DNA from 2 places in the Thioprofundum lithotrophicum genome. Region 2 is predicted to be linked to the other one. Evidence: riboswitches for the same ligand, from Rfam matches in the RefSeq annotation. Region 2 holds a riboswitch; the other holds the start of a gene.
What was found. A riboswitch is a leader RNA that binds a small molecule or an ion and turns the genes downstream of it on or off. The one in region 2 is predicted to bind cobalamin.

Region 1: it holds a riboswitch for cobalamin, as region 2 does, so the genes downstream of both, ACZ5BH_RS09935 (TonB-dependent receptor domain-containing protein) here and ACZ5BH_RS03425 (ribonucleoside-diphosphate reductase subunit alpha) in region 2, are expected to answer to the same signal.

The regions. Positions count from the first base shown of each region.
Region 1 is NZ_AP042379.1:2,092,605-2,104,227, forward strand. It holds gene ACZ5BH_RS09905 (ammonium transporter) at 1-1,083, shown strand, start outside; gene ACZ5BH_RS09910 (ketopantoate reductase family protein) at 1,437-2,207, opposite strand; gene ACZ5BH_RS09915 (sodium-translocating pyrophosphatase) at 2,572-4,590, shown strand; gene ACZ5BH_RS09920 (hypothetical protein) at 4,708-5,223, shown strand; gene ACZ5BH_RS09925 (cob(I)yrinic acid a,c-diamide adenosyltransferase) at 5,281-5,835, opposite strand; gene ACZ5BH_RS09930 (energy transducer TonB) at 5,838-6,539, opposite strand; gene ACZ5BH_RS09935 (TonB-dependent receptor domain-containing protein) at 6,541-8,352, opposite strand; cobalamin riboswitch at 8,470-8,690, opposite strand; gene ACZ5BH_RS09940 (nucleotide-binding protein) at 8,935-9,618, shown strand; gene ACZ5BH_RS09945 (sensor histidine kinase) at 9,719-11,533, shown strand; gene ACZ5BH_RS09950 (response regulator) at 11,610-11,623, opposite strand, start outside.
Region 2 is NZ_AP042379.1:720,226-731,848, forward strand. It holds gene metE (5-methyltetrahydropteroyltriglutamate--homocysteine S-methyltransferase) at 1-1,975, opposite strand, end outside; gene ACZ5BH_RS03420 (LysR family transcriptional regulator) at 2,089-3,000, shown strand; cobalamin riboswitch at 3,061-3,264, shown strand; gene ACZ5BH_RS03425 (ribonucleoside-diphosphate reductase subunit alpha) at 3,404-6,199, shown strand; gene ACZ5BH_RS03430 (ribonucleotide-diphosphate reductase subunit beta) at 6,283-7,386, shown strand; gene ACZ5BH_RS03435 (DedA family protein) at 7,476-9,491, shown strand; gene ACZ5BH_RS03440 (LON peptidase substrate-binding domain-containing protein) at 9,773-10,363, opposite strand; gene ACZ5BH_RS03445 (flavin prenyltransferase UbiX) at 10,368-10,982, opposite strand; gene mpl (UDP-N-acetylmuramate:L-alanyl-gamma-D-glutamyl-meso-diaminopimelate ligase) at 10,979-11,623, opposite strand, start outside.

The DNA of each region.
Region 1 (11,623 bases), 1.4 Mb from region 2:
AAGAATCAGGTCAATGCCCTGGTCAAGATCATCACCGATTTCGCCATCTCCACCATCGCCTATTTCTTCATCGGCTACCAGATCGCCTACGGGACCGACTTCTTCGCCAGTGCCGGTCAGCTGGCCGAGCGCAACGGCTACGAGCTGGTGAAGTTCTTCTTCCTGCTCACCTTCGCGGCGGCCATCCCGGCCATCATCTCGGGCGGCATCGCCGAACGGGCGCGTTTCTATCCGCAGCTCGTCGCCACCTTCGTGCTGGTGGCCTTCGTCTATCCCTTCTTCGAGGGCATGACCTGGAACGGCAATTTCGGCATGCAGGACTGGCTGCAGGCCACCTTCGGCGCCGGCTTCCATGATTTTGCCGGTTCGGTGGTGGTGCACGCCATGGGCGGCTGGCTGGCCCTGGGCGCGGTGATCCTGCTCGGCCACCGCCACGGACGCTATGGCAAGGGCGGTGAGATCTTCGCCCACCCCCCATCGAGCATCCCCTTCCTGTCGCTGGGTGCCTGGGTGCTGACCGTGGGCTGGTTCGGCTTCAACGTGATGTCGGCCCAGAGCATCGAGGGCATCTCCGGCCTGGTGGCGGTCAACTCCCTGATGGCCATGGTGGGCGGCATCCTCGCGGCCCTGTTCGCCGGCCGCAACGACCCCGGTTTCGTCCACAACGGCCCCCTGGCCGGCCTGGTGGCGGTGTGTGCCGGTTCCGATCTGATGCATCCCCTCGGCGCCCTGATCACCGGCCTGGTGGCCGGCGCGCTGTTCGTCTATCTGTTCACCGTCACCCAGAACCGCTGGAAGATCGACGACGTGCTCGGCGTCTGGCCGCTGCATGGCCTGTGCGGCGCCTGGGGCGGGATCGCCGCCGGCATCTTCGGGCTGGAAGCCCTGGGCGGGATGGGCGGTGTGACCTTCGCCGCGCAACTGGCCGGCACCCTGATCGGCGTGGGCATCGCGCTGGTCGGCGGTTTCGCCGTATATGGCCTGCTCAAGGCGATCGTCGGCATCCGCCTGACCCAGGAAGAGGAATACCAGGGCGCCGATCTGGCCATCCACAAGATCGCGTCGGAATCGATTGTCGACTGAGGCCGGCACAAGGAGTGTGTGGCGAGGTCGGTTTCGGGATCATCGGCCGACGCTTTTTGCTTCGTCTCTTGTTCCTTGCACTAGATTTAATTGTCTCAAAATGGTTTTCCCTCCCGTCCGTAGGGCGGCTCAAGCGTAGCGGAGCCGCCATGTTGGGACGACACGATTTTTGCCGGCTCCGCTGCGCTTGAGCCGGCCTACACCGTCACACACCGACTCCGTTTGTGCCAGCACAATTTTGAGACGTTCAATAGTTGTTCCGAATGCCAGCTCTTTGCTCGCTACATGCACAAAGCCCACGGATGGGCTTTTTCAACAGCCTGCTAAAGTAATGCGGCATTGGGAACAGCCATCTAATTGCCGATGTCTTCGGCGATGCGGCGCAGCTCGGGAACCGCGAGGCCGGCTTCGTCGGCCTGACGCAGGGCGCGCTCCAGCCTTGCCGGGGCCGAGCGGCCCATGCACTGGTGTTGCGGATCGCCTTCGATGCCTTCCACCAGTCCGGCCAGGAGCCGATCCCGATCCAGCGGCCCTTCCACCAGCGTGGCCTGGATGTCCATCACTTCGTGGGCGACCCGCGTGGCCAGCTCGCGGTGTGTTTGCCACAGTTCCTGCACCGTCCCTTCGGTCACCAGTCCGGCGATGTTGGTGGTGAGAATGTAGACGTTCTTGCGCACCAGCTCGTATTCCATCGCCGCGGCACTGTCCACCTCGCGGGCTGGAATGCCGAGGCGGGCCAGGGCCGCCACCAGGAGGCCGGCGCCCGGCCCGTGGACCGGCGAAGGGATCAGCACCTTGAATTCCTGTCCCGGCTTCTTTTCGAACCACACCGAGATGACGGTGGGATGGTCGAGCCCATGTGCCTGCCAGTCCCGCGGCAGCAACTCGTTCTGCAACAGGGCCACCCGGTCGCGCCAGGCTTCCGGCAGCCGCGCCAGGGTGGGATGCAGATCCTTTTCCGCCACCGCCACCAGTACCTGTTCCGGCGGGGGCAGCGCGTCCGCCTCGGCGGCGGGGTCCATTTCCCTGGTCACGGGATAGACCGGATGACCGAGCCGCAGCAGGCCGCGGGCGAACACGCCGCCCATCTCGCCAAGACCGATGATGACCACGGGGGATTTCATGCTGGCTGTTTCCTTGATTGATTGAGTGAAACCCGAACGGAAGGCGGGCAAGAATAGAGGAGTCACGGAGGCAGGCCAAGCCCCTGCGGCAGCACTGTCAGGTTGATCTGTATCAACACCTGCTAATGGAGTTTGTTGTTCAATGCACGCCGAAGCGGGCCGGAAAGCGCCTGAACACGGCCGGGATGGTAACCAAAAATCCATTCCGATCAATTCGTTAGCCTGTCGTTCTGGCGCCATTTTGCGACCCGTTCTAATATCAGGTGAATCCATGGCCGGATAAAAAGACACAATATCCGTTCGGAAACTTTTGGCGTAGCATTGGTCGCCAATTGCATTCCAACATCTCAATCGGGGGGAACCTATGTCAGAGGGTTTGGTGTTTGCACTTGTCGCCGCAGGCGCGGCCATCCTGTACGGAATCATCACCGCGTTCCGCATTCTCAGCCTGCCCCAGGGCAACGATGAGATGCAGCGGATCGCCAAGGCGATTCAGGAGGGCGCCTCGGCCTATCTCAAACGGCAGTACATGACCATCGGCCTGGTGGGCATCATCCTCACCGTATTGATCCTGTTCGCCCTCAACACCGCCACCGCGCTTGGTTTCGTCATTGGCGCCGTGTTCTCCGGGCTGGCCGGCTTCATCGGCATGAACGTCTCGGTCCGCTCCAACTCGCGCACCGCCGAGGCGGCCAGGAACGGCGTGCAGGCGGGCCTGTCCGTGGCCTTCCAGGGCGGCGCGATCACCGGTCTGCTGGTGGTGGGGCTGGCTCTGCTCGGGGTCGCAGGGTATTACGCCATCCTCGAATCCATGGGGGTCGAGGATTCGGTGCACTCGCTGGTGGGCCTGGCCTTCGGCGGCTCCCTGATCTCCATCTTCGCCCGGCTCGGCGGCGGCATCTTCACCAAGGGGGCCGACGTGGGCGCCGACATCGTCGGCAAGGTGGAAGCCGGCATCCCCGAAGACGATCCCCGCAACCCGGCGGTGATTGCCGACAACGTGGGCGACAACGTGGGCGACTGCGCCGGCATGGCCGCCGACCTGTTCGAGACCTACGCGGTGACCATCGTCGCCACCATGTTCCTCGGCAGCATGGTGCTCAAGGACGCCGGTGCCACCGCCGTCGTCTATCCGCTGGTGCTTGGCGGGGCGTCCATCATCGCCTCCATCATCGGCACCTTCTTCGTGCGCATCAAGGAAGGCGGCAAGATCATGGGCGCCCTGTACCGCGGCGCCATCGCCTCGGCCGTGCTCTCGGCCATCGCCTTCTACTTCATCACCGACAGCATGATGGGCGAGAACCTGCCCTACAGCGTCAACCAGCTCTATGGCGCCTCGCTCATCGGCCTGGCGCTCACCGTGGCCATGGTGGTGATCACCGAGTACTACACTGCCACCGAGTTCGCGCCGGTGCGCCGCATTGCCGAAGCCTCCACCACCGGTGACGGCACCAACGTCATCGCCGGCCTGGGCATCTCCATGAAGTCCACCGCCCTGCCGGTGCTGGCCGTGTGCGCCTCCATCTGGGGCGCCCATGAGCTGGCCGGCCTCTACGGCATCGCCGTGGCGGCCACCGCCATGCTCTCCATGACCGGCATCATCGTGGCCCTGGACGCCTACGGCCCCATCACCGACAACGCCGGCGGCATCGCCGAGATGGCGGATCTGCCCTCGGAGGTGCGCAACACCACCGATGCGCTCGACGCCGTGGGCAACACCACCAAGGCCGTGACCAAGGGCTATGCCATCGGCTCCGCCGGCCTGGCCACCCTGGTGCTGTTCGCCGACTACACCCACGCCCTGACCAACGTGGGCAGCGGGCATGTCACCTTCGACCTGTCCAACCACATGATCATCATCGGTCTGTTCATCGGCGGCCTGATTCCCTACCTGTTCGCCGCCTTCGCCATGGAAGCGGTGGGCCGGGCCGCGGGCGGGATCGTCAACGAGGTGCGCCGCCAGTTCCGGGAAATGCCGGGCATCATGGACCGCACCCAGACGCCCGACTATTCCAAGGCCGTGGACATGCTCACCATCGCCGCCATCAAGGAGATGATCGTGCCCTCCCTGCTGCCGGTGCTGGTGCCCATCCTGGTCGGCTGGGTGCTCGGCGTGGAGGCCCTGGGCGGGGTGCTGATCGGCACCATCGTCACCGGCCTGTTCGTGGCCATCTCCATGACCACCGGCGGCGGCGCCTGGGACAACGCCAAGAAATACATCGAGGACGGCAACTACGGCGGCAAGGGTTCCGACGCCCACAAGGCCGCGGTCACCGGCGACACCGTGGGCGACCCCTACAAGGACACCGCCGGCCCGGCCATCAACCCGCTGATCAAGATCATGAACATCGTGGCGCTGCTCATCGTGCCCATGCTGGTCTGATCACGCCATCAGCCATGACCGGGGAAACGGGCGCCAGCGGCGCCCGTTTCCTTTTGCGGGAGCCGCGTGCACGGTCTATGGTGAGAGGGCAGACCGATCTTTCCCAGGGAGAATGCCATGCCCGCACCCAATACCGTTCAGAAACGCTTTCGCCGTATTCGCGATCGATTCATCAATTCCCTGAATACCGGCCGTTTCCTCGGTCACTTCCGCCTGCAGTGGATCGGCCCCGATCTGTTCGAATACGCGCCCGATCCCGACGATCCCTTTCGCTACGAGCGCCGGGACAGGCAGGGCAACGTCATCGAGATCATCCAGCCCGAAGCCATGACCACCGACGGCGGCAGCATCCCCCGCCTGGCCCAGGGCCTGCCCGGCTACTCCCCCTGGGAATACGGCCCGGCCTATCTCATCCACGACTGGGAATTCGAGGCTCATGACCGCGCCCGCAACGGCGGCCCGCCCTTCGACAAATCCTTCGAGGCGGTCAATCTCACCCTCGCCGAAGGCATCCTGACCCTCATGCGCCACGGTTACCTGGACTACGCCAGACCGGCCATCAACAAGGATCACGTCTACAGCATCCACAACGCGGTCAATTCTGCCATTGGCCGGTCGATCTGGGACGAATGAGAGGGGCCGGATCTGCGCCGGGTAGCGCCGCGTACCCGGGCGGATTGGATGTTCCGGCTATTGCCGGTTGCGGCCGGGCTCCCAGAGCACTTCGCTGCCGCGTTCGTGGCGGGCGAGGACGCGGGCGATGACGAACAGCAGATCGGAGAGGCGGTTGAGGTAGGCGAGGGCCACGGGGTTCACGTCGGATTCGCGGGCCAGGGCGATGGCGCGGCGTTCGGCGCGGCGGCAGACGGTGCGGGCCAGGTGGCAGGTGGCGGCGGCGGGGCCGCCGCCGGGGAGGATGAATTCCTTGAGGCGGGGGAGGTCGGCGTTGAAGTCGTCGAGGATCCGTTCCAGCCGGTCCACATAGTCCTGGGGCAGGGCGGTGCGGCCCGGGGTGCTGAACTCGCCGCCCAGATCGAACAGGTCGTGCTGCACCGCTTCGAGACAGTCGCGGACGTTGGCGGGCAGATCACAGGCCAGCACCATGCCCACCACGCTGTTGAGTTCGTCCACGGTGCCGAAGGCTTCCACGCGGATGTCGTCCTTGTCCACCCGGCTGCCGTCGCCGAGGCCGGTGGTGCCCTTGTCGCCGGTGCGAGTGTAGATTTTCGAAAGGCGGTGTCCCATGGTCAGGTTCCTCGTTCCGGGATGAGCCGGTATTCCACCGGCAGTTCGATTTCGGTGGCCTGTCCGCCGCTGGCGGCCGGATACCACTGTACCCGATGCAGACGGCGGATGGCGCGCTCGGCGGCCAGATCGAGAATGGCGTGGCCGGAGCTGCGCATGATCCGAACATTGTGAATCGTCCCCGTGCCGTCGATGCCGAAGCCCAGCAGCACCCGGCCCTGGATGTTGCGCCGGCGGGCCAGGGGAGGATAGGTAAACCGGGCCCGCACTTCATCTTGCAGACGTGCCACGATCCGGGCGCGGTTCAGCGCCGGTGGCGGTTTCGCGTCCTCGGGCGGCTGCGCGGCGGCGGGCGTCTGACTGCGGGCCGCGCGCCGGGGCGTTTCGGCATGGGGCGCAGCGGCGCGCGCGGCCGTTGGCGGCTTTGCCGAGGCGCGCATGGGCTGCGGCAGCGCGGCCTCGTTTGCCGGCGGGCGCGTCTTCGCCTCAGCCCTTGTCTGCCGCGATGGTTCGCCGGTTGGCGATGCCGGCGCCGGAGGTTGTGGCGTGGGCCGTTGGCCTTCGATCACCACCGCCATGCTGGGCAGGGATTCGCGGAAGGCCAGTTCCGGCAGGGGGGGGCGTGCCAGGCCGAGCAGCCCGGCATGCAGGGCCAGGGAGAGGCCCAGCCCCCACCAAAGCCGCGCTGCCGGCCCGGCGTTCATGTCAGCCGCCGAAGTCGTACTTCACGCCGACCCAGGCCGTCAGGCCCGCCGTGCCGTAGCCGGAAACCAGTTCATAGTCGGTGGCCAGCAGGTTTTCGATACGTCCTTCCAGCCACAATCCCGTGTCCAGCGGGGTGCGGGCCGAGAGGTTGACGAGGTGGTAGGGATCGAGGACCACGTTGCCGTAGTCATGCCGCTTGCCGACGAACAGCCATTCGATGCCGTATTGACCACCGCTGGCGGTCTGGCGCTGGTAGGCGAGCGAGGCCTTCTCCCGGGCTCGGCGCAGCAGATCCTGTCCGGTGTCCGTGTCGATGGCTTTCTGGAGGGTGGCGGTGGCCTGCAGGGCCCAGCGGGGCCGCTGCCATTGCCAGGTCAGTTCCAGACCGTCGATCCGGGCGCGGCTGACGTTGATGGCCTGGCTGTTGGTGCCTTGGTAGGCAATCAGGTCCTCGATGGTGTTGCGGTAGGCATTGAGGGTCACGCGTTGTCCCGTTGCGGGACGGTAGCGCAGGCCCAGTTCCAGATTGAGCGAGGTTTCGGGTTTCAGGTTGGGGTTGCCGGCGTAGAAGCCGAAGAAACCGGGGTGATACAGCTCGTTGAGGGTCGGCGCCCGGAAGCCGGTGCCGGCGGAGGCGGTCAGGCGCAGGGCATCCGTGGTGTTCAGGCCCCAGGCGGCGTTGCCGGTGGTATGGGTGCCGAAGGTGTCGTAGTCGTCCACCCGGGCGCTGAGCTGGAAGTCGTGCCGACCCACAGTGGTCTGCAGCAGACCATAGGCGGCGTTGCTGTCGCGGGATTCATCGAAGACGGTACTGCCGGCGCCGGTGTCGATGTTCTCGGCCCGGTCGCGAATGGTATTGAGGCCCAGGCTCAGCAGGGCCGATTCGCCAAGGGTGATGTCGTGCTGCCAGTCGGCAGTCCAGCGCCGGGTGCGGATGAAGGAGGGGTAGGACGATTCGGTATCCACGTCGTCTGCGGCCCACCCGAGGCGCAAGGTCTGTTGCCAGCGGGCGGTGGTGCGGTGGACTAGCCGCGCGTCGAGGGTGGCATTGGTGCTGTTGTTGATGCCCTGGTCATATTCGGTGTAGCCGTCGCTGTACCAGCCGCTGAGCGTCAGATCGGCCTTTTTTCCGAGATCGAAACGCAGATCACCCGAAGCGCTGCGCTGGCGATAGCCATCGTCGTCCGGGTCATAGGAGAAACTGGTCGGGTCGGTGATGGCCGAAAAGCCTTCGGATGCCCGACTGGCGACGTTGAGGCTGTACTTCACGCGCTCGCCACCGCCGAAACCGGCTTCGACCTGCTTGCTTTCGTAACTGCCGATGCGGGCGCGGATATAGGCATGGCGATTGCGGCGAGTGAAGATCTGGATCACCCCGCCGATGGCGTCGGAGCCGTAGAGGCTGGCGTTGGGGCCGCGCACGATCTCGATGCGTTCCACGTCGGCCAGGTCGAGCTTGGACCAGGCGAAGCTGCCGGTGGTGGCGGAGGCGGCGCGCATGCCGTCGATCAGCACCAGTGTCTGGTTGTTGCCGGTGCCGCGCAGGAACACGCTGGTGGTGGTGCCGGGGCCGCCGTTGCGGGCCACGTCGATGCCGGCCTGCAGGCGCAGCAGGTCGATCACGTCCTGGGCGCCGCTGGCCTCGATGTCCTCGCGGGTGATGACGCTCACCGAGGCCAGGGAGTCGTCCACGGTCTGGGCCGTGCGGGTCGCGGTGACGATGACGGTGTCGGCGGTGTCGGCGGCGATGGCCGCCTGGGCCAGGGGCAGGGTCAGGAGCAGGCCGGACAGCAGGCCGGTTGGTTTGTTCATGGTTCGTTCCTCAGGGCTTGGCGCACACCCGCGCGCGTTGGCAACTGCGAGCCACGGAGGAGGACGAGGACGGGAAGAGGCTGGCTTTTCCGGTCGTGGCGCCGCCCTCCGCGGCACACCCGATAGCGACGCCAGGCCGGTCTCCGGGCTCGTGAGTGGACGTTGTGTCCCGGCTGGCGTCGCCTTCCCGCGGAAAGACCGCAGTGGCGTTGTGACGCAGCCTGACTCACCTACCGTTGCGGGGGCAGCGCCGGACTTGCTACACGTGGCAGCGCACCGGCTTCCCGTTTCACCCCGCTTCCGGCGGGAAGCGGGGCACCTGGCGTCGGGGATCCGGTGGCGGCCACCGGATCCGATCAGGCGCGCATTTTGGGACAAGGGCCGGAGCGAGTCAATGATTTGTGTCAATTGCAGATGGGTGGTACCAGATATAGTGATTGTGCAGGGACGGCTTTGGCAGGCCGTTGGTAATACCAATGTCACAGTGCAGGGTGGCGGGAAAAGGGGGACAATCTGCGCTGGAGTCCATTCTCTGCTTTAATTGAAGTCGGGGAATCATGTTCATCGGGAATGGTGAGAGGCATGCAACGCATTCTGGTCGTCAACGCCAAGGGGGGATGTGGCAAGACCACCGTGGCCACCAATCTGGCCAGCCTCTATGCCAGCCAGGGTTTCCGGACCGCGCTGATGGATCACGATCCGCAGGGGTCGGCCAGCCGCTGGCTGAAGCTGCGACCGGCCGACCGGCCGGAAATCCATGGGGTGAATGCCCATCAGCGCCAGGCGGTGAACGCCACGCGGGCCTGGCAGCTGCGGGTGCCGCCCGGCACCGAGCGGGTGATCCTCGATGCCCCGGCGGGCGTGGCGGCGCGCGATCTGCCGGGCTTTGTGCAGCAGGTGGACACGATCCTCATTCCGGTGCTGCCTTCGCCCATCGACATTCATTCGGCGACCGGCTTCATCCGCGATCTGCTGCTGGTGGGCAAGGTGCGCAGCCGGGGCGTGCGGGTCGGCGTGCTGGCCAATCGCACCCGGCGCAACACCCTCGTCTACAAGTCGCTCGAGCGGTTTCTCAACACCTTGCAACTGCCCTTCCTCACCACCCTGCGCGATACCCAGAACTATGTGCACGCCTTCGAGCGGGGCGTGGGGATCCACGAGATGTGGGATCGGCGCGTGGAGCAGGACAAGCTCGACTGGCTGCCCCTGTTCAACTGGCTGGAGAAGGTGTCCACGGCCCATGCCGTGCTGCAGGGCAACGGTTGACTCCGCATAGCCAAAGGGAAGACGGCATCATGACGCAAGAACCCCTGCCGGGCCGGTGCCCGGCACGAGGGGGCGGCGGGATCCCTGGGGAGGGAAAGGCATGAGTGTTCTCGATACCCTGTTCGGCCCCCGGCCGGACGATCGCATCCGCGCGGTCCAGCTGCGCACCCTGTACAAGAACGCCCAGGCCATCTACGTGGTCGGTTACATCAACACCCTGCTGGTGGTGCTGGTGATGTGGCAGAGCGGGGTTTCCCGGGTGGCCCTGTTGGGCTGGCTGGCGGCGATGTTCGTGCTGCTGACCTTCCGGGTGATCATCTGCCGCCGGTACTGGAAGGACCCCGAGCCCGAGCGGCAACTGGATCGCTGGCAGCACCTGTTCACCGCCGCCAGTCTCGCGTCGGGGCTGTTGTGGGGGCTGGCCGGCTGGCTCTTCTATGTGCCCGACGGGGGTATCTACCAGGCCTTTCTGGTCATCGTGCTGGTGAGCATCGGTTCCGGCTCGATGACCTTTCTGGCCATGCATCTGCCCACCTATTACGGTTTCTTCAGCCTGCTGATGCTGCCCCTGCTGCTGCGCCTGGCCACGGTGGGCGACATGGTGCACATGGTCATGTCCGTGATGCTGGTGCTCTACTACCTGGTCTTCGTCTATCTGGGCCGTAACGTCAATCAGGTCTTTCTCGAATCGGCGGTCCTGCGCTTCGACAATCTGGAGGCCATTTCGCGGCTGACCACGGAGAAGGAGGCCGCCGAACGGGCCAACATTTCCAAGTCCCGCTTCCTGGCGGCGGCCAGTCACGATCTGCGCCAGCCCCTGCATGCGCTCACCCTGCTCTCCGGCGCGCTCGCCGAACGTATCCAGTACAAGGAAGTGAAGGACATCGTTTCCAAGATGCGCTCGGCGGTGGCGGCGCTGGAGAACCTGTTCAATGCCCTGCTCGACATCAGCAAGCTTGACTCGGGAGTGCTGCAGCCGCAGGTGGAGAACGTGCCCCTGTGCACCCTGTTCCAGCGCATCGAAAACGATCACCGGCCCGAGGCGGAGACCAAGGGGCTGGAGTTCGTGGTGGAGGACTGCGGCGACGTGCTGGTACGCAGCGACGGCATCCTGCTCGAGCGGGTGTTGCGCAATTTCGTGACCAATGCCATCCGCTATACCGAGTCCGGGCGCATCACCCTGTCCCGGGAGATCCGCGATGGCGAGGTGATCATCCGGGTGGCCGACACCGGCATCGGGATTCCGCCCGAGGAGCAGGAGAACATCTTTGACGAATACTTCCAGGTGGACAATCCCGAACGCCAGCAGAGCAAGGGGCTGGGCCTGGGGCTGGCCATCGTGGCGCGCATCGCCCGCCTGCTGAATCACGAGATCGAGCTGGAGTCGGCGACGGGGCAGGGATCGGTGTTCTCGGTGCACGTGCCCCTGTGCGAGCGCCGTCTGCGGCGGCGGCCGGAAGCGCCCGTGCTGCCGGAGTTCCAGCGGGATCTGCAGGCCCTGCAGGTGCTGATCATCGACGACGAGACTTCGGTGCTCGAGGCCCTGCAGGTGCTGCTCGAAGGCTGGGGCTGCAAGGTGATCATGGCCCGCTCGCTGGACGAGGCCCAGGCCGCGCTGGCCGAACAGGATTCCCCGCCGGATGCGATCATTTCCGATTACCGTTTGCGCGGCGACATCAACGGCGTGGAGGCCCTCAAGCGGATCGAGGCGCAACTGGGGGTCAAGGTGCCGGCGATTCTGATCACCGGCGATACCGCAGTGCGGCCGGGCGAGGCGGAAAGCGGTGATTACCGTGTGCTGCACAAGCCGGTGCAGCCGGCCCGCCTGCGGGCCTTTCTCAAGCATGTACAGAGCCGCAGGCAGGAGGAAGGCGGTGAACGGGAAAGCGAGACGGCGGTGGCCGAAACCGACTGAGTGGGCGGCCTTGTTGGCGGCACCGCTGCGCTTGAGAGGTTGTTGAAAAGCCCGGAGAAGGCTTTTCAGCCGCCTGTCAGACCAGCAGCC
Region 2 (11,623 bases):
TGGCCGGCAGGATGTCGTGGAAGTCGGCATAGCACATGTGGGTGTGGATCTGGGTGCCGTCGTCCACGCCGCCGGCGGTGAGCCGGAAGGCGTTCACCGCCCAGTCCAGATAGGCCTGCCATTCGCCCCGGCGCAGCGGCAGGCCCTCGCGCAGGGCCGCCTCGTCGATCTGAATCACCCGGATCCCCGCGGCCTCGAGATCCTGCACCTCGTCGCGCAGGGCCAGGGCGATCTGCCGGGCCGTCTCCCGCCGCGGCTGATCGTCACGCACGAAGGACCAGTTGAGGATCGTCACCGGGCCGGTGAGCATGCCCTTCACGGGCCGCTCGGTCAGCGACTGGGCATGGCGGATCCAGTCCACGGTCATGGCCGCGGGGCGGAACACGTCGCCGTACAGGATCGGCGGCTTCACGCAGCGCGAGCCGTAGGACTGCACCCAGCCGTGTTCGGTGATGGCGAAGCCCCCGAGCTGTTCGCCGAAGTATTCCACCATGTCGTTGCGCTCCGGCTCGCCGTGCACCAGCACGTCCAGTCCCAGGGCCTCCTGGCGGCGAATCACGTCGGCGATCTCGGCCTGCATGCGCCGGCGATAGGTGGCATCGTCCAGTTGCCCGCGCCGCCAGTCGCGGCGGGTGGCGCGGATGGCCGCGGTCTGGGGAAAGGAGCCGATGGTGGTGGTGGGCAAGGGCGGCAGCTTCAGCCAGGCCTGCTGGCGGGCATGGCGCACGGCGAAGGGGCTGCGCCGGGAGGCCATCGCCGGGGTGACCGCCGCCAGCCGCTCGGCCACCGCCGGGCGGTGGATGCGGGCCGAATGACGGCGGCCATTGGCCGCGGCGCGCGCCGCGGTCAGTTCGGCGGCCACCGCCGCCTCGCCCGCATCCAGCGCGGTGCGCAGGATCCGCAGCTCGTCCAGCTTCTGCCGGGCGAAGGCCAGCCAGTTCCGCAGCTCGGCGTCCAGCCCCGTCTCCCGCCCCAGATCCTGCGGCACGTGCAGCAGCGAACAGGACGGCGCGAGCCACAGGCGATCACCCAGGCGTCCGGCCACCGGACGCAGCCGCGCCAGCAGGGGATCGGGATCGGCCCGCCACACGTTACGCCCGTCGAGGATCCCCAGCGACAGCACCTTCCAGGCCGGCAGCTTGTCGAGCACCACATCCAGTTGCGCCGGCGCGCGCACCAGATCCACGTGCAGCCCGTCCACCGGCAGATGACAAGCCAGATGCAGATTGTCCCCAAGCCCACCGAAGTAGGTGCACAACAGGGTCTTCGGGCCTGCGCCCGACAGGCGGCTGTAGGCCGCCTCGAAGGCCGCGCGCCATTCGCGGGGCAGATCCAGCACCAGGATCGGCTCGTCGATCTGCACCCATTCCACGCCCTGCGCAGCGAGCCGCTGCAGGATCTCGCCGTACACCGGCAGCAGGCGATCCAGCAGGGCCAGCCGGTCGAACTCGCCGTCCCGGCACTTGCCCAGCCACAGCCAGGTGAGCGGCCCGAGCAACACCGGCTTGACCCGATGCCCTTCGGCCCGGGCTTCGGCCACCGCGTCGAACAGCCGGGACGATGCCAGCCGGAAGGCCATGTCTGCATGCAGTTCCGGCACGATATGGTGATAGTTGGTATCGAACCACTTGGTCATCTCGCAGGCAGGCGCCGGCGCCCCCGAAGGCGCCCGGCCGCGCGCCATGCGAAACAGGGTGTCGATGTCCACCGTCTCGCCCTGCCAGCCGAAACGGGGCGGCACCGCGCCGAGCATGGCGCTGGTGTCGAGCACGTGGTCATAGAGCGAGAAGTCGCCGACGCTGACGAAATCCAGCCCGGCCTCGCGCTGGGCCTGCCAGCCGGCCAGCCGAATCGCGCGGGCGGCGCTCTCCAGCGCCGCCCTGTTCAGATCCCCGCGCCAGTAGCCCTCGAGGGCCTTCTTCAGTTCGCGATCCGCGCCGATCCGCGGATAGCCGAGAGTGTGAATCGTGGTCATGTTCGCTCCTTGTGGACTTGCAGGCCGAGGAACGGGAGTCTGGCGCGGGGCTAACAATTAGTAAATCTCAAATATTTTTTGTTTTTGTTGAGTATTTTTCATATATTTCTTCCATGATCGATATCCGCCACCTGCGCACCCTGGCCGCCATCGCCGAGCACGGCACCCTGGCGCGGGCCGCCGAACACCTGCACGTGAGCCAGTCGGCCCTCTCCCACCAGGTGCGGGAGCTGGAGGGCCGGCTGGGCGTGGAACTGCTGGCCCGGCAGGGACGGCGCCTGCGTTTCACCGCCGCCGGCGAACGCCTGCTGCGGCTGGGCGAGCGGGTGCTGCCCGAGATCCGCCGCGCCGAGGCCGACTTGCGCCGCATCCGCGACGGCCAGGCGGGCCGCCTGCACATGGCCCTGGAATGCCACAGCTGCTTCGACTGGCTGCTGCCCACCCTGGAGCGTTACCGGCCCGCCTGGCCGGAGGTGGAACTGGACGTGAGCCTGGCCTTCCACTTCGAGCCCCTGCCGGCCCTGGTGCGCGGCGATCTGGATCTGGTGATCACCTCCGATCCCGAACCCCTCCCCGGCGTGCGCTACACGCCCCTGTTCCGCTTCGAGGGGGTGCTGATCCTCCCCCCGCGCCATCCCCTTGCCGTCCGGCCGTACATCGAACCGGCGGATCTGGCCACCGAAACCCTCATCACCTATCCGGTACCGCCGCAACGGCTCGACGTGTACCGCCACTTCCTGTTCCCCGCCGGCGTGCATCCGATGCGGCGCACCACCGAGCTGACCGAGATGATCGTCCAGCTCGTGGCCGCCGGGCGAGGCGTCGCCGCCCTGCCCCACTGGGCGGTGCAGGCGGCCGAGGCGCGGGGCGTGATCGTCTCCCGGCCCCTGGGCGCCCAAGGGATCTGGCGCACCCTGCAGGCCGCAAGCCGCGAGGGCGAAGCCGACACCCCCTGGATGCAGGCCTTCCTCGCCACCGCCCGCCAGACCGCCGGCGAGACCCTCGGCACCATCGAGCCGGCCTGATCCCCGGCCCCGGAGGACGGTGTTGTCAAAGTGATGTTGCCATTTACGAAAAAGCACAGTATCTTGTGCCTTGTCTCCGGTGCGAGCCCAGATATGGGGTCGCCAAAAGGGAACCCGGTGAGAATCCGGGACTGACGCGCAGCGGTATTGGGGAACGAGGGCGCACCATGACACTGTCCGCAAGGACGGGAAGTCGCCGCCCGAGGCCAGCCGGTTTCCGGCCCGCCCCTGAGTCCGAAGACCTGCCGGAGACGGATGCCGCAGGCCGGCATCCGCACCCGGGCCTTCGCGCAACAGGCACGGGGCGAGAGCCGATCCCCGGGCCGTGGTGCGCCCGCCCTGCGTCTCTTTCCCCGTTCGTTGCCGCAGGCCGCCGACGACAACGAACGCGAGGAGAGGCGTCATGCAAACCCCGACATTTCCCACCGAAACTCCCGATCCCGCCCCGGCCCCGGCCAGCGTCCCGCCGGGCCGCGACACGCCCGCCGGCCAGGCCCGGGTGATCCGGCGCAACGGCAAGCTCACCGCCTTCGACCGCAGCAAGATCGCGGTGGCCCTCACCAAGGCCTTCCTGGCGGTGGAGGGCCGGCAGGCGGCCGGCTCGCCGCGCATCCACGAAACCGTGGAGCGGCTCACCGACCAGGTGGTGGAAAGCCTGTTCCGGCGCCGCCCCGAAGGCGGCACCGTGCACATCGAGGACATCCAGGACCAGGTGGAACTGGCCCTGATGCGCGCCGGCGAACACAAGGTGGCCCGCGCCTACGTGCTCTACCGCGCCGAGCGGGCCGAACGGCGCGCCCACGGCGAGGGCGAGACGCAACAGGCCGATCTGGCTGACTTCCGCCTCCGCCTGAAGGGGGAAGACGGCCGGCCGGTGATCCTCGAGCGGGCCGCCCTGCAGCAGCGGGTGGAAGCGGCCTGCGCCGATCTGCCGGACGTAGCGGCGGCGCGCATCGTGGACGCCACCTGGCGCAACCTCTACGAAGACATGCCGGCGGCGGATCTGGACGAAGTGCTGCTGATGAACGCGCGCACCCTCATCGAGCAGCATCCGGCCTACAGCCAGGTGACCGCCCGGCTGCTGGCCGACCGCCTGTGGCGGGAAGCCACCGCCTTCCTCGGCCTGGCGGCCGAGTCCGACTACGCCGACCTGTTTCCCCGCTACGTGCAGCGCGGCATCGACGCAGGCCTGCTCGACGAGGAACTGGGCCGCTTCGATCTGGAACGGCTGGCCGCGGCGCTGCGCCCCGAGCGGGATCGGCAGTTCACCTATCTGGGCCTGCAAACCCTCTACGACCGCTACTTCCTGCATCGCGACGGGGTGCGCTTCGAGCCGCCCCAGGCCTTCTTCATGCGCGTGGCCATGGGCCTGGCCCTGCGGGAGATCGATCGCGAGGCGCGGGCCATCGAATTCTACGAACGGCTTTCGTCCTTCGACTTCATGAGCAGCACGCCCACCCTGTTCAACGCCGGCACCCGGCGGCCGCAACTCTCCTCCTGCTACCTGACCACCGTGCCCGACGATCTCGAGGGCATCTACAGCGCCATCCGCGACAACGCCCTGCTGTCCAAGTTCGCCGGGGGCCTCGGCAACGACTGGACCCGGGTGCGGGGCATGGGCGCCCACATCCGGGGCACCAACGGCACCAGCCAGGGCGTGGTGCCCTTCCTGAAGGTGGCCAGCGACACGGCGGTGGCCGTCAACCAGGGCGGCAAGCGCAAGGGCGCCGTGTGCGCCTACCTGGAAACCTGGCACATCGACATCGAGGACTTCCTGGAACTGCGCAAGAACACCGGCGACGAGCGCCGCCGCACCCACGACATGAACACCGCCCACTGGATTCCGGATCTGTTCATGCAGCGGGTGGCCGAGGAAGGCGAATGGACCCTGTTCTCCCCCGACGAAGTGCCGGATCTGCACGATCTCACCGGCCAGGCCTTCGCCGAGCGTTACGCCGAATACGAAGCCATGGCCGCGCGCGGCGAGATCCGCCTGTTCCGCAAACTGCCGGCGGTGGACCTGTGGCGCAAGATGCTGGGCATGCTGTTCGAGACCGGTCACCCGTGGCTCACCTTCAAGGATCCGTGCAACCTGCGCTCGCCCCAGCAGCATGCGGGCGTGGTCCACTCCTCCAACCTGTGCACCGAGATCACCCTCAACACGTCCGACGACGAGATTGCCGTGTGCAACCTCGGCTCGGTGAACCTGGTGAATCATCTCACTACCGACGGCGAACTGGATCGGGACAAGCTCGAGGCCACCGTGCGCACCGCCATGCGCATGCTCGACAACGTGATCGACATCAACTGGTACAGCGTGCCCCAGGCGCGCAATGCCAACCTGCGCCACCGGCCGGTGGGTCTGGGGATCATGGGCTTCCAGGACGTCCTGCACTGCCTGGGCATCCCCTACGCCTCGGAGGACGCCGTGGAATTCGCCGACCGCAGCATGGAACTCGTCAGCCACTTCGCCATCGCCGCCTCCTGTGACCTGGCCGCCGAACGGGGCCGCTATCCCAGCTTCGAGGGCTCCCTGTGGAGCCAGGGCATCCTGCCCATCGATTCCCTGGATCGGCTGGCCGAGGCCCGCGGCGGCCTGCTGGAGGTGGATCGCCGCCACCGCCTCGACTGGGACGGGTTGCGCGAGCGGGTGCGCAGCGTGGGCATGCGCAACAGCAACGTGCTGGCCATCGCCCCCACCGCCACCATCGCCAACATCTGCGGCGTGAGCCCCTCCATCGAACCCACCTACCAGAACCTGTATGTCAAGTCGAACCTGTCGGGCGAGTTCACGGTGGTCAATCCCGCCCTGGTCGAAGCCCTGCGCGAGCGCGGCCTGTGGGACGAGGTGATGGTCAACGATCTCAAGTACTACGACGGCAGCGTGCAGCCCATCGACCGGGTACCCGACGAACTCAAGGCCCTGTACGCCACCGCCTTCGAGATCGATCCCCGCTGGCTGGTGGAAGCCGCGGCCCGGCGCCAGAAATGGATCGACCAGGCCCAGAGCCTCAACCTCTACCTGGCCGAACCCTCGGGCCGCAAGCTCGACAACCTCTACAAGCTGGCCTGGGTGCGCGGTCTCAAGACCACCTACTACCTGCGCACCCTGGGCGCCACCCACGTGGAGAAGAACAGCGAACCGGCCGCACCCCGGGCCTGCGCCATCGACGATCCCGACTGCGAGGCCTGTCAGTGAACGGCAGAGAAAAGCGCAAAGAGGCAAGCCGCCGCTTGCCGACACCGCCTGCATTCCCTATCCAACCACGCGAGGACACGAACATGCTCAACTGGGACGATCCCCTTTCCCTGCAGGACAGCGGCACCGCCCACCCCGCGCCGCCGGCCACCCCCGAGGAGGCAAGCACGCCGGCCACGGCCCTGGCGCCGGTGCGGGCGGAAGACAAGCGGGTGATCAACGGGCAGACCGACATCAACCAGCTCGCGCCCTTCCGCTATCCCTGGGCCTGGGAGTTCTTTCTCAACGCCAACCGCAATCACTGGACGCCGCTGGACATCAACATGAGCCGCGACGTGCAGGACTACCATCACCGCCTGACCACCGAAGAACGGCACGTGTACGAAAACGTGCTGGCCTACCTCACCACCGCCGACATCCTGGCCATGCGCAACGTGGGCCTGGCGGTGATGGAGAAGATGAGCGCGCCGGAGCTGCAGATCTACCAGGCCCGGCAGGTCTACGAGGAAGCCCTGCACACCTGGACCTACCAGCACTGCATCGAGTCCCTCGGCCTCGATCAGGGCGAGATCTACAACCGCTACCGGGTGGTGCCGGCCATCCACCGCAAGATTGCCATCGCCAACCGGCGCCTGGACTCGGTGCTGCGCGCCGACATCGATCTGCGCGACCCGGCGGAACTCGACAACTTCCTGCTGGCCTACGTCTTCTTCGCCGCGGTGTTCGAGGGCGGCTGGTTCTACAACGGCTTCTCGCCCATCTTCGCCCTGCAGCGGCGCGGCCTGATGACCGGCACCGCCGAGCAGCTCCAGTACATCATGCGCGACGAGGTGCTGCACTGCGCCTTCGGCATCCGCACCTGCAAGCAGATCATGGAGGAGAACGCCATCCGCCCCGATCCCGCCGCCGTGCAGGCCATGTGGGAGGAGGCCCACGACGCCGAGCGCGAATACGCCGAATACATCCTGCGCGATCCCATCCTCGGCTACCGGGCCGAGGATCACCTGGAACAGTTCCGCTACATCGCCAACCGCCGCGCCCGCCAGCTCGGCTTCGAGGAACCCTTCCCCGGCGCCCGCAACGCCCTGCCCTGGCTGGACGAACAGGCCAACCTGCGCAAGGAGAAGAACTTCTTCGAGACCCGCGTGACCGAATACCAGACCGGCGGGGCGCTGCGCTGGGACTAGTCGCGAAGCGTACGCTTCGCGACGGGGACGAGGGACGAGGGACGAGGGACGGATAACCAAGGAGACACTCGGCCCTTTATACTGCAGCCATGGAACCGGCCTATCTCACCCCCCTGTTCGACTGGCTGCAGGCCCATCCGCTGACCGCGCTGGGGCTGGTGTTCCTTACGGCCTTCGGCGAGTCGCTGGCCTTCGTGGGGATCCTCGTGCCGGGGGCGGTGCTGATGGTGGCCTTCGGCGCGCTGGTGGCGCTGGACGTGATGCCGCTGGGCGCCACCCTGCTGGCGGCCATCCTCGGCGCCATCGCCGGCGACGGGTTGAGCTACTGGCTGGGGCACCACTACCGGGAACGCCTGCGCGGCTTCTGGCCCTTCTCCCGCCATCCCGAGCTGCTGATGCGGGGCGAGGCCTTCTTCCATCGCCACGGCGGCAAGAGCGTGCTGTTCGGGCGCTTCTTCGGCCCGGTGCGGGCGGTGGTTCCGGCCGTGGCGGGCATGCTCGAGATGCCCGCCGGCCGCTTCCTGCTGGTCAACGTGATCTCGGCGATCCTCTGGGCGCCCGCCTACCTGCTGCCGGGGCTCGTGTTCGGCGCCTCGCTGGATCTGGCCTCGGAGTTCGCCGGCCGCTTCACCGTGCTCCTGGTGGGCCTGCTGGCGGCCCTGTTCGTCAGCGGCTGGCTGATCCGCCAGTTCTACCTGTGGCTGCAACCCCTGGCCCTGCGGGCCATGGCCCGGGCGCTGGAATGGAGCCGCCGCCATCCCGTGCTGGGCGAAGTGCCGGCGGCCATCGTCTCGCCCACCCACCCCGAGGTGCGCGGCCTGACCCTGCTGGCCCTGATCCTGCTGGTGGCCGCGGCCGGCTTCGCCCTGCTGGCCCATTACGGGGATCGCCTGCCGCTGGTGCACAACCTCGATCTGCTGCTGCACAACGGCCTGCAGGATCTGCGCTCGCCGCCCTTCGAGGGGGCGATGGTCTTCCTGGCCGGCCTTGCCGATCCGCGCCTGCTGGCCGCCATCGTGGTGCTCACCGCCGGCCTGCTGCTGCATCAGGGCCACCGCCTGGCGCTGTGGCACTGGCTGGCGGCCTTCGGCGTCACCTTCCTGTTCGCCCTGGTGGCTCGCCATACCGGCCGCTTCGGAGGGCCAATGCCCCCCTTCCTGCCCGGAACGCCCGGCGGCAACCTGATGCTGGCCGTGGCGGTCTACGGCTTTCTCGCCATCCTTGCCGGGCGGGGCCTGCCGCCGCGCTGGCATCTGCCCCTGTACCTGCTGTGCATCCTCCTGCTGTGGCTGATTGCCTTCGCCGATCTCTATCTCGGCCTGCTGTGGGCCAGTGACGCCCTGGCCAGCCTGCTGCTCGGCGTGGCCTGGACCGCCCTGCTCGGCATCGCCTACCGCCGCCATGCGCGGATCGCGCCTTTCGACCGCCGGCACGGCCAGGTGCTCGCGCTCGTTCTCGTGCCGCTGCTGGTCGGCTGGCCGCTCTCGCAACAGGCCGAACACGCCGCCGCCCACGCCCCGCCGCGCACCACCTACGTGATGGATCGGGCCGCCTGGCGCGAGTCCGGCTGGCAACTGCTGCCGGCAGTGCGCGCCGATCTGCGCGGCGACCGCCGCTTCGTCTTCAACCTGCAATGGGCCGCCCCCCGCCCGGCCATCGAACACGCCCTGCGCGCGGCGGGCTGGCAACCGGCCCGCCACGGCGCCCGCCGCTGGCTCAACTGGTTCAACCCGCTGGCCACGGCGGACGCCCTGCCGCTGCTGCCCCAGGTCCACGCCGGGCGCTACGATGCCATCCGCTACTGGCGGCGCGAGGACGACGATCACCTGTGGGTGGTGCGCCTGTGGGAATCCGACTACCTGCTCCGGGACGGCGGGCAACAACTGCCCCTCTGGTACGGCCAGCTCGCCCGCATGCGCCGGGTGCAGCGCTGGGGCCTCAACTACCTGGTCACCGATCCGGACGCGGCCACCGCCCTGGCCACCTGGCGCGCCCGCCCCGGTCCCTTCGCCCACGGCCACCTCGCCCCCCGCGACGTGCCGCTTCTGCTGCTCGAAACGCCCGCTGCCACGAACGTGCACCACGAAAACGGAGAAACAATGTAAGCACGGTGCAAGCCGCGAACAGGCGGTAACTGGATAGCCGTTTCGAAATGTGCGTCATTTTGATGCTGATCACACGATTCGAGGTCGCCCTCATGACCGGAGAGGGCTTCGTGGCTGTAGCGGGTCATGTCCGATATTCTCGGAACAGCTATCTAGTAGGTAGCTGGGCAATACGCGTTGTTACCAGTTACCAGCGACCCGCTACCACGTGTTCGCGGCTTGCGCCGCGCCTACAGGCCAAGCACAAAACCACGGTGCTGGTAACCGCCCTGCGGCCGGTTTCACTCGAGTTCCAGGCCGGCGAGCTGTTGGGCAATCACGTCGAGGCGGGCGCGGGCGTCGTTCTCGGCCAGCAGGGCCTGCTTGTCGGCCAGGTCCAGGGGCAGGAGTTCGGCGAGCCGGCCGCTGACCCATTCGGCGTCTTCCCAGCGCGGGGTGAGGGTACTCCAGGGCGGTTCGAGCTGGCCCAGGATCTGGCGCAGGAGATCGACCAGGCGCGCGTGGGTGGCGCCGACCGTGGCCCCCTCCGGCGGCGGCAGGCATTCCACGTCGGCCCGGATCAGGCCATCGGCACAAACTTCGGTGCTGCGCACCCGGAAGCGTTGTTCGCCCTTGAGGGTGACGCCCAGCAGGCCGTCGGGGCGGCGGTGCCAGTAATGGATGCGCGAGAGGGTGCCCAGCTCGTGGATTTCGGGCACGCCGCCCACTTCGCTGCCATGGCGGATCAGCACCACGCCGATCCCCGTGTCGTGGCGCAGGCAGTCGGAAATCATGTCGAGATAGCGGGGTTCGAAGATCCGCAGCGGCAGCACCCCGCCGGGAAACAGCACGGTCTGGAGCGGGAACAGGGGAATGATCTGCCGCCCGCTCACCGGGTCACTGCTCCAGCCCCCAGCGGGGCAGCAGATCGTGCTCGACGCCCAGGTGATCGAGCACCCGGGCGACGATGAAGTCCACGATGTCGTCGACCGATTGCGGGCGATGATAGAAGCCGGGGTTGGCGGGCAGAACGGTGGCGCCGGCCTCGGCCAGGGTCAGCATGTTGCGCAGGTGAATGGGGGAGAAGGGGGTCTCGCGCACCACCAGCACGAGCTGGCGGCGCTCCTTGAGCATGACGTCGGCAGCCCGCTCCAGCAGATCGTCGGCGCTGCCCTGGGCCACGGCCGCCAGGGTGCCGGTAGTGCAGGGACAGATCACCATGGCCCGGGCCGGATGGGAACCGGAAGCCATGGGCGCCAGCCAGTCCTCGCGGCCGAACACCCGCAGGGGCGCCTGCGGCAGATCGAACAGGACGCGGAAGAACTCCCGCATCTCCTCGGGCCGCGCCGGCACTTCCAGTTCCGCTTCCAGCTTGAGCACCATGCGCCCGGCCTTGGAAACCAGCAGCCAGACCTCTCGCCCCTGGCGCAGCAGCACTTCCAGCAGGCGCAGGCCGTAGGCGCTGCCGGAGGCGCCGGTCATGGCGAGGATGATGGGCGGTGCTGTCGTCATGCCGAGGAGGTCCGCTGGCCCGCGCGCGCGCGCAGGGCATCGAGCAGGCGGGCGTGAAGGTTGTCGAAACCGCCGTTGCTCATCACCAGCACGTGGCTGCCCGGCGCTGCCGCGGCCACCAGGGCCGCAATGATCTCGTCGGTGTTCGCATGCAGGCTGGCCGCGGCCAGTTCATCAACTATAGCAGTCATGTCCCAGTCGATCTCCGGTGGCCGGTGGATCAGCACCCGATCGGCGGCGCGCAGCGAGGCGGCCAGGCGATCGGCATGCACGCCCATGCGCATGGTGTTGGAGCGGGGCTCGAGCACGGCGAACAGGGGCGCCTCGCCCACCCGCCGGCGCAGGCCGGCCAGGGTGGTTGCGATGGCGGTGGGATGGTGGGCGAAATCGTCGTACACGGTCACCCCGTCGGCCACGCCGCGCACCTCCAGGCGCCGCTTCACGCCGGCGAAGCGGGCCAGGCTGGCACAGGCCTGCGTGGGCGGCACGCCGGCATGGCGGGCCGCGGCGATGGCCGCCAGGGCATTGAGGCGGTTGTGGGCGCCGGGCACGTCCCAGGCCACGTGGCCAATGGCCTCACGCTCCAGCCTGACGGTGAAGCCCTCGCCCTGCGCATCGGGCTCGCCACGCCAGGCGTTGTG